Regions from separate parts of the Metabacillus hrfriensis genome, predicted to be linked through region 3. Evidence: riboswitches for the same ligand, from Rfam matches in the RefSeq annotation. Region 3 holds a riboswitch; each other region holds the start of a gene.
The links. A riboswitch is a leader RNA that binds a small molecule or an ion and turns the genes downstream of it on or off. The one in region 3 is predicted to bind S-adenosylmethionine.
Positions count from the first base shown of each region.

Region 1: another riboswitch for S-adenosylmethionine. It lies ahead of QLQ22_RS01280 (LLM class flavin-dependent oxidoreductase); the one in region 3 lies ahead of mtnW (2,3-diketo-5-methylthiopentyl-1-phosphate enolase).
Region 2: another riboswitch for S-adenosylmethionine. It lies ahead of QLQ22_RS21820 (O-acetylhomoserine aminocarboxypropyltransferase/cysteine synthase family protein); the one in region 3 lies ahead of mtnW (2,3-diketo-5-methylthiopentyl-1-phosphate enolase).

Region 1 covers NZ_CP126116.1:225,631-232,529, forward strand. Annotated here, with positions in the region: gene ytvI (sporulation integral membrane protein YtvI) at 1-5, shown strand, start outside; gene uptA (undecaprenyl phosphate transporter UptA) at 68-667, shown strand; gene QLQ22_RS01275 (class I SAM-dependent methyltransferase) at 883-1,653, shown strand; gene QLQ22_RS01280 (LLM class flavin-dependent oxidoreductase) at 1,648-2,712, opposite strand; SAM riboswitch class I at 2,791-2,895, opposite strand; gene QLQ22_RS01285 (thioredoxin family protein) at 2,954-3,274, opposite strand; gene QLQ22_RS01290 (D-alanine--D-alanine ligase) at 4,897-5,982, shown strand; gene QLQ22_RS01295 (UDP-N-acetylmuramoyl-tripeptide--D-alanyl-D-alanine ligase) at 6,070-6,899, shown strand, end outside.
Region 2 covers NZ_CP126116.1:4,385,053-4,391,951, forward strand. Annotated here, with positions in the region: gene QLQ22_RS21800 (carboxymuconolactone decarboxylase family protein) at 1-126, opposite strand, end outside; gene QLQ22_RS21805 (MetQ/NlpA family ABC transporter substrate-binding protein) at 298-1,131, opposite strand; gene QLQ22_RS21810 (methionine ABC transporter permease) at 1,145-1,801, opposite strand; gene QLQ22_RS21815 (methionine ABC transporter ATP-binding protein) at 1,794-2,819, opposite strand; SAM riboswitch class I at 2,989-3,100, opposite strand; gene QLQ22_RS21820 (O-acetylhomoserine aminocarboxypropyltransferase/cysteine synthase family protein) at 3,205-4,527, opposite strand; SAM riboswitch class I at 4,598-4,707, opposite strand; gene QLQ22_RS21825 (SCP2 sterol-binding domain-containing protein) at 4,784-5,107, opposite strand; gene QLQ22_RS21830 (thioredoxin family protein) at 5,269-5,577, opposite strand; gene QLQ22_RS21835 (toprim domain-containing protein) at 5,603-5,950, opposite strand; gene QLQ22_RS21840 (YusG family protein) at 6,067-6,312, opposite strand; gene gcvH (glycine cleavage system protein GcvH) at 6,366-6,749, opposite strand; gene QLQ22_RS21850 (arsenate reductase family protein) at 6,811-6,899, opposite strand, start outside.
Region 3 covers NZ_CP126116.1:1,824,783-1,831,681, forward strand. Annotated here, with positions in the region: gene QLQ22_RS09010 (carbon-nitrogen family hydrolase) at 1-429, opposite strand, end outside; gene QLQ22_RS09015 (pyridoxal phosphate-dependent aminotransferase) at 531-1,703, shown strand; SAM riboswitch class I at 1,785-1,894, shown strand; gene mtnW (2,3-diketo-5-methylthiopentyl-1-phosphate enolase) at 2,115-3,353, shown strand; gene QLQ22_RS09025 (2-hydroxy-3-keto-5-methylthiopentenyl-1-phosphate phosphatase) at 3,350-4,012, shown strand; gene QLQ22_RS09030 (methylthioribulose 1-phosphate dehydratase) at 4,009-4,647, shown strand; gene QLQ22_RS09035 (1,2-dihydroxy-3-keto-5-methylthiopentene dioxygenase) at 4,665-5,198, shown strand; gene cbpA (cyclic di-AMP binding protein CbpA) at 5,548-6,201, shown strand; gene QLQ22_RS09045 (aspartyl-phosphate phosphatase Spo0E family protein) at 6,686-6,899, shown strand, end outside.

The sequences.
Region 1 (6,899 bases), 1.6 Mb from region 3:
TCTAATCCAGAGTACATGAGGGATCATGATGTTTTCTTTATAGAAAATACAAAGCAGGGGAGCGAATATGAAGGAATTCATTTATTCACTTTTAGAGGTTCTGGCTGATTTAGGCTATTACGGAATTGCTCTGGGATTAATGGTTGAGGTTATTCCAAGTGAAATTGTTCTGGGTTATGGCGGCTATTTAATCTCTCTTGGACAAATTAAGTTTGCGGGAGCGGTTGTTGCCGGAGTGATAGGAGGAACGCTTGCACAAGTTTTCCTTTATTGGATGGGGTATTATGGCGGAAGACCCTTTCTTGAAAAGTTCGGGAAGTTTTTATTTATTAATAAACATCATTTGGATCTATCAGAGGCCTGGTTTGAAAAATATGGTGCCGGGGTTATTTTTACAGCAAGATTCATTCCGGTTGTGAGACATGCCATTTCCATTCCTGCCGGGATCGGAAAGATGCCGTTATGGAGATTTACGATTTATACTGTTGCTGCCATGATTCCATGGACCATTTTCTTTTTGTATTTGGGAATTCAGCTAGGCACGAATTGGACCGAGATTAAATATGCTGCTGAGCCATATATTATTCCGATTGTCATTATTATGGCGCTTGCAGGTATCGGCTACTATCTTGTAAAGCGCAATGATCCGCGCACAAAAAGGATTTAAGAGTTAAACAAACGTTTGATAGGATGAGATAAGGCAGTAATTTTCTGCATTGATGTCAAGCTCCATTGCCAAACTCGCTCGGCCTGAACAAATCCGGCAAAAACCCGGACTTTTCTGTCTGCCTGAGCTAAACGGGCGATTCCGCATTTCTTATGTATGAGTCACAGGATTAAGGCTATAAATAATAACATAATTCTACCCGGGAGGCTGGTTACATGTTCAGCAGCTACAGCAAACTTGCAACGGAAGTTTATGATATCGACAAGCCGGTCGGCCATTCTTTTGGAGACATCGAATATTACCGTGAGCGTCTCAAGGATGTAAAAGGACGTATTTTAGAGCCGGGTGCCGGATCAGGAAGAATCTATATTCCTTTTCTTCAGGATGGGCTGAAAATAGAAGGAATCGATCAATCGCAAGATATGCTCGAGTCATGCAGAAAGCGCTGCGAGGAGAGGGGGCTGTCTCCAGTCCTGCAGAAAATGGGGATGAGCGAAATGAAACTCCCCCGCACCTTTGAGGCGATTATCATTCCAGCGGGGACTTTTTTGCTGATTGAAGACAGAAAGCAATCCATTTTGACGCTTAAGAACTTTTACGATCATCTGGCTGCAGGCGGCCGGCTGATTCTTGATTTGTATCTTCAGCCTGATACAGCTCTAAATGAGGTCAAGACGAAAACTTGGGTTACACCCGAACAGAATGTTATTACAATGGAATCAAAGCGGGTGGAAGTGAATTACCTTGAGCAGTATTCGGTAAGCTATTTGAAATATGAAAAGTGGCAGGAAGGCAAGCTGATAGACACTGAACTGCAGAGGTTTGCGATGAGATGGTACGGTGTACGTGAATTTAAATTGGTTTTAGAGCGGCTTGGGTTTATTGACATTGTGATATCAGCCGATTATACATATGGAAAAGAGCCCGTGCACGCGGAGCAAACCATTACGTTTGAAGCAAGAAGACCAGAAGGCACATACTCATGAAGAGTATGTGCTTTCTAGTTTCGCTTTTCTTTTTTCTTCCACAAGCGGCATCACTTCTGTTGAGAATCGTTCCATTTCCTCGAGCTGCGGAGAGAATTGCAGCAGAAGCAAGTCGAGCCCGGCATCTTCATACTGAATAATCTTTTCTGCAATCTGCTCAGGCGTTCCGATTAGATTCGGTCGCAATCCTCGATTGGAGACAGAGTAATCATAAAGCTCGAGCTTTTGTTCAAGCTGGGATTTTGTTGTGAAATCTTTATATCCCGCATAAGCTGAAGATTCCTTAATATCCGTGATTCTTGCAAGCTCCGCCTGAACCTCATCATCCGTATCTCTGCACACAATGTAAGCAGCCATTCCAAAGGATTGAAACGGTTTGCCTTCAGCAGATGCTCTTAACTTCTTCATCTCATCAATCTTGCTTCTGATTTCATCAACCGTTCCGCCGTGCATTACATAGGCATCACAATGCCTCGCAATGGTTTCTTTTCCGCGGGGGCTTTCGCCGCCTGCATAAAGAATCGGATTCGGCTTTTGTACAGGCTTTGGATGGAGATGTGTTTGGCTGAACTGATAGAAATTGCCTTGATAGGTGAAGGTTTCTTTTTCCCACAGCCCTTTTAATACTTGGATGAATTCTTCTGTCCGGTCATATCTTGCATCATGCTCAGTAAAAATTCCGCCATATTGCCGCGCTTCTTCTTCCCACCAGGCCGATACGACGTTTAAGGTGAATCTGCCATTGCTGATGTGATCGATGTTTGCTGCCATTTTTGCTGTAACCGCGGGATTATGAAAACCGGGTCTTACTGCGGTCATGATTTCAATCTTATCTGTCACGGCTGCAAGTGCGGCTGCTGTGGTCCATGCTTCGAGGGAATCGTGCTCAGGTCCTTTAATATCATTTAAGTAAAGCTCGGCAATCAAGGTTGTATCATAACCCCATTTTTCCGCCTTTTGAATGACCTCTTTTGCATATGCGTAGGTCGGGGGCATATTCTCATTTTCCACATTCCGGAGCCATCCGCCGAAGATCGGCAGCCAAAATCCGTATTTCATCAATAAAACACTCCTCTCTCCGCATAAAAAAGCCTCTCTTGTGTAAGAAGAGAGGCAGAATCTGCTGTTTTCAGTTCCATCTCATCTGTCAAACATAACGTTTGCTGGAATTGGCACGGTTTCTGTATAGATCCGTTGCCGAGGCTTCAAAGGGCCATGTCCCTCCACCTCTCTTGATAAGAAAGCATATGAAATTAGTTGTATCATAAATAAAATTGTTTAATCTGTCAATTCTAAAAATTCAGCCGAGCTTTTCTTGCAGGAATTCAGTTACTTGCTCTGGTGATTTTGCATTAGCGCTGTGAAGATGCCCGAGTTTTTCACCGTTTTTGAAGATCAGAATGCTTGGGATGCCCATTACCTGATAAGTTTCTGCAAGTTCAGGGAACTCATCCTTATTGATTTCGTACCAATCATATTTAGAATAAGCCCCAATGATTTCATCAATAAACATATTCATTCTTGTACAGTCAGGGCACCAGTCTGCGAAAAATTTGATCAGCACCTCTTGATCTTGGGTAATTAACTCTTGAAACTGTTCTTTGGATGTAATTTGCTTCATGATCATGCCTCCTTGCTTTTATTTTAATACATAATGAGGATTTTGCATTCACGAATTGCTTATGCAGGCCAAAATAAACTTTGTAAAGAGCTCTGGTCACTGAATGCGCAGTGCTGGATAAAAAGGATGATATGGAGTTTTGGCAGATAGCGAATGCCTCTGTTAGGATGTACAAAAAAACCTGGGTGGATCCTGGAAACAGGTCGAGAGCGATTTTAGAGGAATTAAAGAGCCAGTATGAGTCTCCAAAACAGTTGGAAAGCCGAATTAGGGCAAACAAAGATCGTGTATGAGTCCTCAAAAGAGCTGGAAATCCGATTTAGAGGAATCAAAGGGCCTGTATGAGTCTCCAAAACAGTTGGAAAGCCGAATTAGGGGAAATAAAGATCGTGTATGAGTCCTCAAAAGAGCTGGAAATCGGATTTAGAGGAATCAAAGGGCTGGTATGAGTCTCCAAAACAGTTGGAAAGCCGAATTAGGGGAAACAAAGATCATGTTTGAGTCCTCAAAAGAGCTGGAAATCCGATTTAGTGGAATCAAAGAACCAGTATGAGTCCTCAAAAGAGCTGGAAATCGGATTTAGAGGAATCAAAGAGCCTGTATAAGTCTCCAAAACAGTTGGAAAGCCGAATTAGGGGAAACAAAGATCGTGTTTGAGTCCTCAAAAGAGCTGGAAATCCGATTTAGTGGAATCAAAGAACCAGTATGAGTCCTCAAAAGAGCTGGAAATCGGATTTAGAGGAATCAAAGAGCCTGTATAAGTCTCCAAAACAGTTGGAAAGCCGAATTAGGGGAAACAAAGATCGTGTTTGAGTCCTCAAAAGAGCTGGAAATCCGATTTAGAGGAATCAAAGGGCTGGTATGAGTCTCCAAAACGTGTGTAAAGTCATTTTAGAGGAATCAAAGAACCAGTATGAGTCCTCAAAAGAGCTGGAAATCGGATTTAGAGGAATCAAAGGGCTGGTATGAGTCTCCAAAACAGTTGGAAAGCCGAATTAGGGGAAACAAAGATCATGTTTGAGTCCTCAAAAGAGCTGGAAATCGGATTTAGAGGAATCAAAGGGCCTGTATGAGTCTCCAAAACGTGTGTAAAGTCATTGTAGAGGAATCAAAGAACCAGTATGAGTCCTCAAAAGAGCTGGAAATCGGATTAGAGGAATCAAAGGGCTGGTATGAGTCTCCAAAACGTGTGTAAAGTCTTTTTTGAGGAATCAAAGAACCAGTATGAGTCCTCAAAAAAGCTGGAAATCCGATTTAGAGGAATCAAAGAGCCAGTATGAGTCTCCAAAACGTGTGTAAAAACTTTTTAGAGGAATCAAAGAACCAGTATGAGTCCTCAAAAAAGCTGGAAATCGAATTTAGAGGAATCAAAGAGCCAGTATGAGTCTCCAAAACAGCAGAAAAGCCGAAGTTGGGTAATCATAGAACCTGAATGAAGCCTCATAACAAGCTCAAAAACCAGAGTCACCAATAACAGCACAAATAGCTAAAATAGGATAATCAAAAGCGGACGGAAAAAGGCGTGTCACTCGAATGTTATAAAGAATTGCATGATGGCTATAACAATTTGATTTGAAAATGATAATATAGAAGAGATGAACTTTCTTTAGGGGGATATCCACATGAAAATTAAAGTCGGATTATTATACGGCGGCAAGTCAGCAGAGCATCAGGTTTCATTGCAGACCGCACTTGCTGTAATAAAAGCTTTAGATACAAACAAATTTGATATACATCCAATCTACATTTCAGATAAAGGTGAATGGATCCGCGGTGCAAAATTGCAGGAGCCTGCTGCAAACGTTGCTGCTCTTCAGTTTAAAGAAGGCGGCACAGCTGTATCGCCGGTTGCTTTGAATCAGGATCTCTTTCCTTCAAAGACGGACAATGAGCATGAGCAAATCGATGTAGTGTTCCCTCTTCTGCATGGACCAAACGGTGAAGACGGAACGGTTCAGGGAATGCTTGAATTGCTGAATATTCCTTATGTAGGGAATGGCGTTCTTGCTTCTGCAGCCGGCATGGATAAAGTGATTATGAAAAACCTGTTTGCACAGGCCGGACTTGAGCAGGCTAAATACGTTTCATTCATTAAGAATGACTGGAAGAAATCTCCGGAGAAAGCTTACGAGACAGTTGAGCAGGAGCTTGGCTACCCTTGCTTTGTAAAACCGGCAAATCTTGGATCAAGTGTCGGCATCAGCAAATGCAAAGACCGCGAATCCCTTGTAAAAGCTTTTGATGAAGCATTCAATTATGACCGCAAGATTATTATTGAAGAAGGCATTATCGGCCGTGAAATTGAAATCGGCGTTATTGGAAACGATGAACCAATCTGCTCTGCAGTCGGAGAAGTTGCACCTAAAAAAGAATTTTACGACTATAATTCGAAATACCTTGATGGCGATACAGATATGATGATTCCGGCACAAGTTACAGAGGAAGAATATGCTCTGATCAAAGATTTAGCTATTAAATCATTTAAGGCCATTGACGGATCAGGCCTTGTACGTGCAGATTTCTTTTTAACAGAAGACGGAAGAGCCTTGATCAATGAAGTGAACACGATGCCTGGATTTACTCCGTACAGCATGTTCCCGCTGCTTTGGAAGCATGCAGGTGTTGAGTACCCTGAGCTTATCGAGAAATTAGTTGAGCTGGCGCTTGAGCGCCACGAAGGAAAACAGCAAATTAAACATACGTTTTAAGAAAGCATGGAAACACTATTCTTAAGAATAGTGTTTCTTGGTCTACATATTGATCATTAATCATGGAATTGAAAGGAGCTAAACAAAATGATACGACGTTCGTTATTGGACATTCAAACGATGGCAGGCGGCTCAGGATTATCTGCAGAAAAAGAGAATGAGTTCATTCATGGAATTACAACGGATTCGAGGAAGATTGAAGCCCGAACCCTATTCATCCCGATTGTCGGCGAAAATTTTGACGGGCACGAGTTTGCCGGAAAAGCGCTCGAAGAAGGTGCTGCTGCGACTTTATGGGACCGCAATAAACCGAATCCTCCGTCTGGTGCTGTTATATTAGTTGATGATACGTTAAAAGCATTGCAGCAGTTGGCGAGCAGCTATTTAGAGCAGCTTCAGCTTAAGGTAATCGGTGTAACTGGAAGCAATGGAAAAACTACCACAAAAGATATGGTGGCTTCGCTGCTTTCCACAACCTACCGTGTACATAAAACCAAAGGGAATTTTAACAATCATATCGGATTGCCGCTTACGATCCTCAGTATGAAAGAGGATACAGAGGTAGCTGTACTCGAAATGGGCATGAGCGGCAGGGGTGAAATCGAACTCCTTTCAAATCTTGCAAAGCCTGATGCTGCGATCATAACGAATATCGGCGAATCCCATTTAATGAATCTGGGATCAAGGGAAGGCATAGCAGAAGCAAAGCTTGAAATTGTCAGCGGGCTAAAGCCTGATGGCGTCCTTATCTATGACGGAGAGGAACCGCTGCTTACAGAAAGGGTTCAAGCTTATTCGTATAAAACGATTTCATTTGGCGGGTCTGAACGGAATGCTTATTCACCTTCTGAGATTCAGCAAACAGAAAACGGCACATTCTTTAAAATCAGCGGGCGTGAAGAGAAGTTATTTTTACC
Region 2 (6,899 bases), 2.5 Mb from region 3:
ACATTCTTCAGTGAATTCATTATAAAGATGTGCAAGCTCAGGCATTTTTTCTGTAAAAACTCCTAGACCTTCTTTGTAATTATGCAAAGCGGCTTCGCTTATATTTCTCGGTTCAAAATGCTGCATTAATTTTCAGCTCCATTCCTTATATTAATCATCATTAGTATGCAAAACATTCAGGAGATGTATGTGTAAAAAGAGTTTTTTCGGAAGCGTTTATTCCTAATTTCTACTATATTGTATTGGGTTATTTCAGATAAAAAAGAGAGCACCGAATTTCGGGTGCTCTCTTTCTATTTATTCTCCGTCAACAGGTACTACTGCACCTTCATATTTTTCTTCAATAAACGATTGAATTTCTTTTGAATGAAGCACTTCTACTAAAGCTTTAATTTCTTTTTTTTCTTCATCGCCTTTGCGGACTGTGATGATGTTTACATATGGTGATTCTGACCCTTCAAGTGCAATCGCATCTTTTTGAGGATTGAGTCCTGCACCAATTGCATAGTTCGTATTAATTAAAACAGCATCGCCTTCATCGTTGTTATAAGCCTGCGGAAGGATACTTGCTTCTACATCTGCTTTGAATTTCAGATTTTTTTTGTTTTCAGCGATATCATCAATTGTTGCAGTTGTTTTATCGACACCTTCTTTGATCGTAATTAAGCCTTCGCTTTCAAGCAATGAAAGCATGCGGCCATGATCAGCTACAGAGTTACTCATGATAATTGTGCCGCCCTCTGGAATCTCTTCTAATGATTTATGTTTTTTAGAATACACACCAATTGGCTCGATATGAATGCCGCCTGCATTAACAAAGTCGTAATCTTTATTTTCCGCCATTTGAGACTCTAAATATGGAATATGCTGAAAGAAGTTGGCATCAATTTCTTTACTTGCGAGAGATTTATTCGGCAGGATATAATCCTGGAACGGCACGATATCAAGTTCAATGCCTTTTTCCTCAAGCAAAGGCTGTGCTTCCTCCAGAATTTCCGCATGCGGGACATTTGAAGCACCGATTTTCAGCGTTTTTGTTTCTTCTCCTTCGCCATTTCCGCCTCCTGAACCACATGCAGCAAGAGCGAAAGCAGATGTTGCGAATACAGCACTTAATAATAATTTCTTCATGTAAATTTCCTCCCTAACGTTTATCTAATTTTGATGTTATAAAGTCCCCAATAAATTGGATGATAAATACAATCACTAATATCAAGATTGTCGCAATCATTGTTACAGCATTATTATTCCGCTGGAAACCTTCAAGAAATGCAAGATTTCCTAATCCTCCGGCGCCGACAACCCCTGCCATGGCTGTGTAGCCGACAAGTGCAATTGCGGTTACGGTAATGCCGGAGATAAGCGCAGGAGATGATTCAGGTATTAATACCTTCCAAATGATTGTTGATGTTTTTGCACCCATCGATCTTGCAGCCTCAATGACTCCTTTATCTATTTCTCGTAGAGCAATTTCAACCATTCGTCCATAAAATGGCGCAGCGCCGATAATTAAAGCCGGCAATGCTGCTTTTGCTCCAAGAAACGTATCTAAAATGGCCTTTGTAAAAGGAATCAGCAAAATGATAAGCAGAATAAACGGAATCGACCGGAAAATATTCACGAATGCAGATATAATGATATTTACCGGTTTATTTTCCCATATTCCGCCTCTGGAAGTTAAGAATAACAGCAGCCCGAGTATAATGCCCAAGAAAAATGTTGCAGCCACGGAGAATCCTGTCATGAATAAGGTTTCACTTGTAGCTTCCCATACATTTTCCCATCTCACATTCTCAAACATTTGCAATCACCTCCGCTTCAACTTCTTGAGAGCGGATAAATGCCATTGCCTTATCAAGCTCTTCAGGTTGCCCGTCCATATGAATGAGCAAGGTACCATATGATCCGCTTTGAGTTTGCGATATTTTCCCTTGAAGGATGTTTACTTCAATCGGATGGTTTCGTATAAGATTCGTAATGAGCGGACTTTCTGTTGAATCCCCCACAAATGTTAGCTGAATAACCATTCCGTGTTTGTATTTTTCAAGAATCAATTCCATCGTTTCCTGCGTATCATCAGGCTCCGTAATTTGTTTCACAAAGCGCTTCGTAATAGACTGCTGCGGTTTTTTGAAAACATCGAGCACTTCACCCTGCTCAACAATCCTTCCGTTCTCCATAACGGCAACACGATGGCAGATTTTACGAATAACATGCATTTCATGTGTAATCAGGACAATGGTCAAACCCAGTCTTTCGTTAATATCCACCAGCAGTTCAAGAATTGAATCTGTTGTTTGCGGGTCCAGTGCAGATGTTGCTTCGTCACAAAGCAATACTTTTGGGTTATTCGCAAGAGCTCTTGCAATACCGACACGCTGTTTTTGTCCTCCGCTCAGCTGGGATGGATATGCATCTTCCCGCCCTTCCAGCCCTACAAGCTTAATCAGCTCTTCCACTCGTTTCACCCGCTGCTCTTTTTTCACTCCGGCAATTTCTAATGGAAACGAAATATTTTCCCGGACCGACCTTGACCAAAGGAGATTAAAATGCTGAAAGATCATGCTTATTTCGTGTCTTGCCGTTCTCAGTTCATCTCCGCGGATTTTATCGATCTCTCTTCCCGCTACTTGAATGGAACCGCCTGTAGGCTTTTCAAGTCCGTTCAGCAATCTGATCAGTGAGCTTTTTCCTGCTCCGCTATAACCGATAATTCCGAAAATTTCACCTTGATTTATGTTCAAGTCAACTGAATCAACCGCGGTAACATTTCCGCTTTTTGATTGAAAGACTTTTTTGACATCTTTTAACGTAATCATGAATTCACCTTCTTCCAAAATTCCACTCACTATCATTTTGCACGAATTACGTCAGGTTCATTTTTTTTATTAAGAAAAGCGGAACCACTTGTTCCCCTTAAACTTTTAAGAAAACAAAAATGCCTTTCTGCATAAATGAGCAGAAAGGCATATCTATAGAAGAACCTTTCTCTCATCTTTCAAAACTGAATAACAGCTTTGAGTGAATTGGCACCTTTTCAATAAAATTGACGGTTGCCGGGCTTCGCAGGGCACTTTCCCTCCACCTCTCTGGATAAGAGACTTACAATTTATTTAATTAGTTTACGTTTAAATTCAGTGAGTTAGTAGTACGAGTGTGATTTTATCATGTGCCAAAAGACCGTGTCAACCAAAAAGTTTTTTATTAATTCGAAAAGACGGATGATTCAATTAATGATTTCACACCCGTTGCTTGTTCAATTGCCTGTTCAAGATCCTCCAGAAGGTCATCTATATGTTCAATCCCAACAGACAATCGAATTAAGTCTTCAGTTACTCCTGATTTTTTCAGGCCTTCTGCATCCAGCTGCTGATGTGTAGTGCTGGCAGGATGAATGATCAGGCTTTTGGCATCTCCGACATTTGCTGCATGCGACCATAGGTTAACAGAATTAATCACCTTTGCGCCTGCTGCACGGCCGCCATCAATGCCGAACACTACAACCGCGCCTGCCCCTTTAGCTAAATATTTATCTGCCAGGGCCTTGTCAGGGTGCTGTTCATCTTCAGGGTACAGCACCCATTTAACTGCAGGATGCTCATTTAAATACTCAACCACTTTTCTCGTATTAAAAATATGCTCTTTCATTCTTACATGAAGTGTTTCCACTCCAAGAGCAAATTGAAATGCATTAAAAGGACTGATAGCAGGCCCTAAATCCCTGAGGAGCTGAACGCGGGCTTTTACAATAAAGGCTGCCTCCGGCAATGCTTCTGCATATACAAGATTGTGATAGCTTGGATCTGGAGTAGTAAAGCCCGGAAACTTATCGCTGTTCCAATCAAACTTCCCTCCGTCTACGATAATTCCTCCGAGGGTCGTGCCGTTTCCAAGCAGCCATTTGGTGGCCGAATGAATGACAATATCTGCTCCGTGTTCGATTGGCCTGCATAAATAAGGAGTTGCAAAAGTGTTATCAATAATTAATGGGATACCTGCTTCATGAGCAATTTTTGACACTGCCTCTAAATCAAGAACCTGCAGACTTGGATTGCCAATCGTTTCTGCAAAAATGGCCTTTGTTTTAGGTGTGATGGCATCCCTGAAATTCTCAGGATCATCCGCATTTACAAACTTAGTCTGTATCCCGTACTTAGGCAAAGTGGTTTGAAAGAGATTGTAGGTCCCCCCGTATAGGCTTGAGGCAGAGACAATCTCATCCCCTGTTCCGGCAATATTTAATATGGAAAGCGTTATCGCAGCCATGCCGCTTGCCACAGCAAGACTTCCTACTCCCCCTTCTAGCTGGGCAACTCTTTCTTCGAAAACCGTTGAGGTAGGATTATGTATCCGGGTATAAATGTAACCCTGCTCTTTTAAAGCAAATAAATCCGATGCATGCTCCGTATCATTAAAAACATAGGCGTTAGACTGATAAATTGGCACAGCCCGTGCTCCTGTTGCAGGATCCTTCTGCAAACCCCCATGTACATTTAACGTCTCAAGCCGATACTTATTTTGTCCCATATTCCCATCTCCTTTTTCATTTTTCCATATAAAAAACCCCTTCAAAGAAGAGGCGGAATCACCATAACTCTTCTTATCTTCCAGAGCATTCTACCCTGCTCTGATGGAATTGGCACCGTGTTGCAATAACCGGTTGCCGGGCTTCACAGGGCCAAGTCCCTCCACCTCTCTTGATAAGATTAAACTTATTGAATCTAAATGAATTGTAACACCGCTTCATTTACACAGTCAATTAATAGTTTGAATTTTTAGATTATTATTTAGACAAGTGAATAATGGATTCAAGCCTTAGTACATTGCGAAATGATCCTTTTACTTCAATCGCTCCTAGCTTTGAGAGCTGAAGAAGTCTGATTGGTGAGTGAAAACAGTCAAGAAGATGATTTTCATCACCTGAAACCAGTACATGTGCTGAAAGATTGTCATTGTCGCTGCTTAAACAACAAGCCCCCTTTTTTAAAACAAGCAGGATGGGTTTTTGTTTTGAACTGGTTATCCGTATTCTTAATTCTTCGTTTGGAAGCAGCGGCTGAATAAAATAAGACGCATTCATTTTTTCTACAAACGAAAATAAGTCCATTTCTTTTTTTCTCCCCATTTCTTTCCTATCAGATCATAACGTATTAATTCGTTTTAATACGACTCATCACCTTTATGAAAAGTTCGACACTTTATTGGACTTGGAGAGACAAAATAATCGTTTTTTCTATTTCCCAAGAAATATGTCAAATGCCGCCCTGCTCAGGCGGCATATTCTTTCAATATTTGATAAATATATTCAACAGAATGAAAGGCATATTTCTTGTGGGTAACCGCTCCATTTTCAAATATAAGCAAGCAGGGAACACTTTCAATTCCCCACTCTTCCGCTTGCTTAGGCAGGAAATTTAAGTTTGCCGTATGAATCGCTAAAGCTGGGAGCAGCTCTTCAACAACAGACAGCATTTTTTTTGCAAGCTGACACGTTCCGCAAAATGGAGTGTATAGATAAAGGATGCCAAATTCTTTTTCAGCAAACATATCTAATTGTTCTTCTTTTATTTCAATCATTGCTTTTCATGAGACTCCCTTTATTTTATAAGTATTTCGCCTGAACATCGATATTTGCACTTAAAAGCACAGCAGCAACATGCTGATCAGGTGCAGTCGCAACTTCACGGTACATTCTATCTATAAATATATGAGCAGCTTCGGGCAGTTCCCGCTTGAATTGTTTTCTGAGGCGATCCCCTGATTCATCAGAATCTACAAGCACATATACGTCTCTATAAAACAGAGCATCAATCATTTCATCTAATCGAGTAAGGCTTATTGTTCCATTTGTACAGATAATTTCTACAGGTTCATTGACAACATTAAGAACCTTTCGTTTGTCAGATGTTCCTTCAACTATTATGACCTTTTCAACCTCAATTGCAGACATCGCCATCACCTATTCAGTTAAAGTATGTGTTATCTTATAACCTATTCGAATTGCATGAGGTTGTTTCTTAAAATAATTGAACAAAAATGGCAGTGGAACATTCCACTGCCATTCGATTAGCACCAGCCGTTTTCTTCGTCACAATCTACATACTTTTCATCTTGTTTTGATAAAACGTCTGCATCCTGGAAAAAGGAATGGTTTTCTTCTTCATATCCATTTTTCAATGAAACCTGATTTCCATTTTGACCAAAAGACATTGTGCCAATTTGCTCTTTTTCAAAAAACAAGTTCATTTGACCTTCTGAAAAGCGTCCTGTTACCCGGTCTGTAATATCTAAGCGCTTCTTTTCAAATGACATCCTGGAACACCCTCCTTTTTATAGCTTAGGGTGTCCTGAGTTGATGCCCTTTATCAGTCTTCATTTGTCATTTCTACATATTGTTCAGCAGTCATTAAGCTGTCAACATCACTTACATTGCTTGGCTCGATAACAATCATCCATGCTTTTTCGTATGGAGATTCGTTTACAAATTCTGGGCTGTCATCAAGATCCTCATTGATTTCAACAACTTTTCCGCTGATTGGCGCATAAAGCTCTGAAACCGTTTTTACTGATTCAACGCTTCCGAAAGGCTCGTCTGCTTTAATTTCATCTCCAACTTCAGGAAGCTCAACAAATACAATATCCCCAAGTTCTGATTGAGCAAAATCAGTAATGCCGATACGTACTTTTTCGCCTTCAACTTTAACCCATTCGTGCTCTTCAGAATAGCGAAGTTCTTTTGGTGTGTTCATTTTTATTACCTCCAAGTTTTATCTTGTTTATTTGTAAAAAGACTGAAGTTAAAGTCTTCTACTACTTTGCCCATGCTGCTTCGAATTGATCTTCATTAAAGCCGACGGTAACTTTCTTGCCGTCTGTTGTTAATGGCCGTTTGATAAGCA
Region 3 (6,899 bases):
GGCACTTTGCAGACCGTCAAGCTGAAACAGGCCTTTTTCGGTTCCGCCGTTTAGATAAAGGTGCTCATCCATCAGTTTGAAAAGATGCAGCTTGCTGTATTCATGGTTAAGCTCGCCTTGGCGATTAAAAACATACATTGTGTTCGTGACGCCTGCCTCTGTTTTTTTCGCAACAGAACCTGCCACAATATTAACTTCATATGTTTTAGCCAGACTGCTGACCAGAGCGATTGTTTTGCTGCCGTTTGGGTCTGCGATCTCGTCGAGCCTAGTAAGATCATAGCCTGTTGTCCACAGTTCAGGCAGAACAATTACGTCAGGTTTTTCAGATGCTGCTATTTTTTCTATTTCTTTTTTTACCGTTTCAATATTTGCTTCAGGGTCACCAAAAACAAGGTCTATTTGCAGGCATGCCACTTTTGGATTCATCAATCTTCATCTCCGCCTCGAAAATTTTTCTTTACAAGCTGACTCTAACAATATATGATTTTTCACTAGAATTTCAAGAATTTTTTGAGAAGGTGTAAAACATGAAAAACTTCAATCAATCACAGTTATTAAATAAGCTTCCAAAGCAGTTTTTTGCAAGTCTCGTAGCAAGAGTGAATGCAAGTATCGAAGCGGGACATGACGTTATTAATCTTGGACAGGGGAATCCTGATCAGCCGACACCGCCCCACATTGTTAAGGCTCTTCAGGAGGCAGCGGAAAATCCGGACTATCACAAATATTCCCCGTTCCGCGGACAGAAATTTCTTAAAGAAGCAATTGCGGAATTTTACAAGCGGGAGTATGGTGTAACACTTAATGCTGACAAAGAAGTGGCCATTTTGTTTGGCGGAAAAGCGGGGCTTGTTGAAATTCCGCAATGTTTACTGGACCCGGATGATTTAGTTCTCGTGCCGGATCCCGGATATCCTGACTATTGGTCTGGGGTAGAGCTTGCCCGGGCCAGGATGGAATTTATGCCGCTGGTAAAAGATAATCAGTTTTTGCCGGATTATGGGCAACTTTCTGAAGAAGCGAAGAAACAGGCAAAGCTAATGTTTCTGAATTACCCGAACAATCCGACCGGTGCTGTTGCCTCAAAAGAATTCTTTGAAGAAACAGTCGCGTTTGCAAAAGAAAATGAAATTTGTGTGATTCATGATTTTGCCTATGGCGCCATTGGGTTCGACGGAAAAAAACCTGTCAGCTTTTTGGAAGTTGAAGGAGCGAAAGAAACTGGGATAGAAATCTATACACTCTCGAAGACGTATAATATGGCGGGCTGGAGGATTGGCTTTGCGATTGGCAATGAAAGTGTCATTGAAGCGATTAATCTGCTGCAGGATCACATGTTTGTCAGTGTGTTCAGTGCTGTCCAAGAAGCTGCTGCAGCTGCCCTGCTTGAATCACAGAGCTGTGTGGATGAATTGGTGGAGCGGTATGAAAGCAGACGCCATGCATTCATAACTGCTCTTAACGAAATTGGCTGGCAGGTTGAAGCGCCGCCAGGGTCGTTTTTTGCCTGGCTGCCTGTTCCGGAAGGCTATACGTCAGAATCCTTTGCCGAATATCTCCTCCTTCATGCACATGTCTGTGTGGCGCCGGGTGTCGGTTTTGGGAAATTCGGAGAAGGCTATGTAAGGGCAGGACTTTTAACCTCAGAAGAAAGACTGAGAGAAGCAGCAGCACGGATAAAATCTTTGAATTTATTTTAAAATGGCGGTTGACAGTCTTTTGAAAAAATGTTATAATCCAAATTAATTTCAGGTTATTCAGAACATAAAATAAATAAGCCATTCTTATCAAGAGCAGGTGGAGGGACTAGCCCGATGAAGCCCGGCAACCGACTTAAACCAAGGTTTAAGCACGGTGCTAAATCTTGCAGCATTTCGCTGATAGATAAGGATCTTAGCCAAGTCAGATAAGGTCTCTTTTCGATTAGCGGAAAGGGGCCTTTTTTATTTATTTAGAATGTATAAAATTTTGCGCATTGATGGCAAACTGAGTCGTCCAGCTCCTCGGCCAGAACAAAAAAGTCAAAACCGGACTTTTCTGCTGGTTTTGCCATGCCTGAGCTAAACTGGCGCTTGCGCATTTCTAAAACTGTTATGGAAGGCGGTACAAACATGAGCGGCATTACAGCAACCTATCTCATCCATGATGAAAAAAACTTAGAAAAAAAAGCAGAAGGGATTGCCCTTGGGTTAACCGTTGGGTCCTGGACGGATCTTCCGGAACTGACTCAGATACAATTGAAGCAGCACAAAGGGAAGGTCATCTCTGTAGAAGAATTTGAGGCTGATGATAAGGTTTCAGCTTTTTTAAACAAACGCGTTAAAAAAGGCATCGTTAAAATTTTTTACCCTGGCGTAAATTTCAGCCATGATTTGCCGGCGATTCTTGCGACTGTGTTTGGAAAACTGTCTCTTGACGGCGAAGTAAAGCTTCAGGACCTGGATTTTTCAGAAGATATTCTTGCTGAGTTTCAAGGTCCTAAATTCGGCATCAGCGGCATCCGTGAAAAACTTGGTGTATATGACAGACCTTTGCTTATGAGTATTTTTAAAGGTGTCATCGGACGTGATCTCGCTTTTTTAAAGAATCAGCTTAAAGATCAGGTGCTTGGCGGGGTTGATTTGGTGAAAGACGATGAAATTCTTTTTGAAAATCCGCTGACACCTTTTGACCAGCGGATTACTGCCGGAAAAGAAGTGTTAAACAAGGTTTATGAGGAGACCGGTCATAAGGCGATGTACGCGGTTCATTTATCAGGCAAAACGTATGATTTAAAAGAAAAAGCAAAGCGTGCGGCAGAGCTTGGAGCAGATGCCCTATTGCTTAATGTTTTTGCCTACGGCCTTGACGTGCTTCAAAGCCTGGCAGAGGACAAAGACATCAACATTCCGCTTATGGCTCATCCAGCTGTCAGCGGTGCATTGGCATCATCCTCACTATATGGAATCTCGCATTCTCTTTTACTCGGAAAATTGCTGAGATACAGCGGAGCCGATTTTTCTCTGTTTCCATCCCCTTATGGAAGTGTTGCGCTTGAGCGGGAAGCGGCCCTTTCCATAGGTGCAGCTTGTAAAGAAAACGTGCTCCTGAAGGAAACATTCCCTGTGCCTTCAGCAGGGATTCATCCAGGACTCGTCCCTATCTTAATCCAGGATTTCGGGTTAGATAGCGTGATTAACGCAGGCGGAGGTGTCCACGGACATCCAAACGGCGCTGCTGCAGGCGGAAAAGCTTTCCGTGCAGCGATCGATGCGGCATTACAAGGCATCTCCTTGACTGAAAAAGCAAATGAAAATGCGGATTTGAGAATCGCGCTGGATCTTTGGGGGCAGGTGGAAGTGAGCAAATGAGCAAGCCGATTATCATCTGTGATTTCGACGGAACAATAACAAACAATGACAACATTATTGCCATCATGAAGAAGTTTGCACCGCCAGAATGGAATGCTTTAAAGGATGATGTATTAAGACAGCGGATTTCTGTCCGGGCAGGAGTAGAGAAGATGTTTCGGCTGATTCCATCAGAGCTGAAATATGATATTATTCAATACTTGCTTTTTACGGCTCAGCTTCGCGATGGATTCCGTGAATTTGTTCAATATACGGAGGAGGAAGAAATCCCTCTGTATATCGTAAGCGGAGGCATTGATTTTTTTGTTCACCCATTGTTGAATGGCTTGGTTGACAGGGACCGTGTTTACTGCAATGCAGGTGATTTCAGCGGTCAGGCAATTGAAATCTTATGGCCAAACTCATGTGATGATCAGTGCAGCAATGACTGTGGCTGCTGCAAGCCGAGTTTAATCAGGAAGCTTGCTGCTCCTGATCAGGAAGTCATTGTCATTGGTGATTCAGTTACGGATTTAGAGGCTGCAAAACTTGCAGACTTTGTGTTTGCAAGAGATTTTCTTCTGGGAAAATGCCAGTCTTTAGACCTTCCGCATCAGGAATTTACTACGTTCTTTGATGTGATAGATAGACTTAAGAAAAAGCAGGAGGCGGTATCATGAGTCTTTTAAATCAACGCTTGCGCGAGCTTGCAGCGGTTAAACGCGAGCTTGCTGAGAGGGACTGGTTTCCAGGTACAAGCGGAAACCTCGCGATTAAGGTAAAAACAGAGCCGCTCTCGTTTTTAGTGACTTCAAGCGGTAAGGATAAACGGATTGAAACGGATGAAGATTTCCTATTGGTCGATCAGAATGGAGCTGCCCTTGAAGAAACAAAGCTGAAGCCTTCTGCTGAAACCCTGCTTCATGTTGAAATCTATAATCGTACGAACGCAGGCTGCAGCCTCCACGTCCATACTGTTGACAACAATGTCATCTCTGAGCTCTACGGCGATGACGGCGGCGTTACGTTTAAAGGACAGGAAATCATTAAAGCATTTGGTCTTTGGGAAGAAGATGCAGAGTGGCATATTCCGATTATTGAAAATGCGGCTCATATACCGGATCTCGCAGCTGACTTTGGCAAGTATGTGAACGGAAACTCCGGTGCTGTTTTGATCCGCAATCATGGCATTACCGTTTGGGGCAAGGATGCTTTCGAAGCCAAAAAAGTGCTGGAAGCATGTGAATTTCTATTTTCCTATCATTTAAAAGTCCTATCTTTAAAACAAGCTAAATCGCTCACATTAAGAGCTTAACAATAGGAGGAATTATAATGGCAACGATACGATTACAGGAAACAAATGAAAGAATCGCTGATCAAAAGGCGGTAGCTGCCTTTCTTGAGTCTCAAGAAGTCATTTATGAGCACTGGGATATCGAGAAGCTGCCGGAAGCTTTAAGAGAGAATTACAGTCTTGCTGATGAGCAAAAAGAGGAAATTCTGCAAGTATTCAAGGATGAAATCGCAGACATCTCAGAGCGTCGCGGCTACAAGGCACAGGATGTCATCTCTTTATCTGAGAGCACGCCGAATCTTGATCAACTATTGAAAAATTTTCAGCAGGAGCATCATCACACAGATGACGAAGTACGCTTCATCGTCAGCGGCCACGGCATATTCATCATACAGGGAAAAGACGGCTCATTTTTTGATGTTGAACTCAACCCCGGCGACTTAATCTCCGTACCGCCAAACATACGCCACTACTTTACTCTTCAGGAGGACCGCAAAGTTGTCGCAGTCCGCATTTTCGTTACATCTGAAGGCTGGGTGCCAATTTACGAAAAAGAAGAGCAGCAGGCATAATTGGAAATCCTCTTCACCTTGATGGTGAAGGGGGTTTTTTTATTCTGAAAGTAAAGGATTTTAGTCAGCAGAACAAGAATGAATGATTCGAATAGGACATCAGCTGCACAGAATGATTTAAAATAAACTTTGACTTATGCAATTTGAATCAAGGAGGAGAAAACCTTGTAAAGCGAGCACAATCTGAATCCAATCGAACATAATTAACAGCACTAAAATCCTTAAGCTGGATGCAAGAAAATGAGCAGGGCCAGAAGAAAATTCAAAATCATTTTAATTTTCTTTACTCTCTGATGTTTCTATGGTAAATTTTCAACAATAAATAAGCATAAAAGGGAGGATTGGAAAGATGAAGATTCGCTACAATTTCGTGAAAAAAGAGGATGTAAGATACTGTAAGGCGGAAAGCACGGTAAAGGAAGCTTATGAATTGCTGAAGGAGTCAGGGTATCGGAGCATTCCCGTTCTTAGAGAGAATGGCACAGTGTTTGCCGGCTTAATCTATAAAGTTGATCTCCTGGATCATTATGTAGAAAAGGAGGGCAAGGATGAGGATTCGATCGAGGCTCTGATTCAGGATCAGGATGCTTTTGTTTATGAAGAGGATTCATTCTTTAAGACATTCCTTACCATCAGACGTCTTCCATTTTTAGCTGTGCTGAATGATAAAGAGGAATTTTCAGGCATTATTACGCATGGTAATGTCATGGATGTACTTGAGGATTCGTTTGGAATGAAGACAGGCGGTTATATTCTGACAGTCGGCACGAAAGAGCATAAAGGCGCGATTAAAGATCTTGTCTCAACGATTAAGGATGTGAACATCGAAGGACTCCTGACACTCGATAATGGCGATACATATTTAAGAAGAATCATCATCAATCTCTCCCATGACGTTTCTGAGAAAAAGCTGAATAAAATAATTAAGAAGCTGGAAGAAAAAGATTTCCGGGTAACGTCAGTTGATGATGTGAATCTCGGAGAAAAAGTATTAACAAAGTAAAAGGAATTTCATTAAAAAAACAGCAGCCGAGCTATTCGATCTGCTGTTTTTCTTTGCCAATAAAGTTGTTTATGCCTTTTAATATTGGACATAGCAGCAAAAACGATTGAATATTTTACAAATTTTGACAAACGTTATGGCGTGTGTTTAGCTGAAAGTCTGGAATAATCCAGTCAAATGTCCAGTTCTGCAGCTGCTGAAGAAACAGTAGAAAAAGCTGATAAATTTGGTCATGAAGCAGATCCTTATTAAAGAGCCTGAGAGCTCTTTTTTCTTTTATAATAAATCCGGCATTATTTGTTTAAACTCTCGCAAATTCGGGAAAAACTTGGTATTAAATAAAATTAACAAAATTGTCATATTATTTCTCAATATTATTGTCGAATATTGCTAATCTATTTACAAGTATAGAAGTATCTGTAATAATTTATTTGTATATTTATTCCCAATATAGATACTTAAGAGATGAGGCGGAGGGAAGAAAATGACAATTGAAATGAGCAAGTCTCAATTATTGGCAAGTATTGATTCTAAACGCAAGGAAATGATCGATACAGCAAGAGCAGGCGGATATACGTGCGAGGGCGCTGTTCAATGCAGTCAGGAATTGGACATGCTGCTAAATAAATATCAGCAAATTCTTTTTGAAGAAGAAAATAAAACGAATCCACCATTTCTGCAATTTATTGAGTCTATGA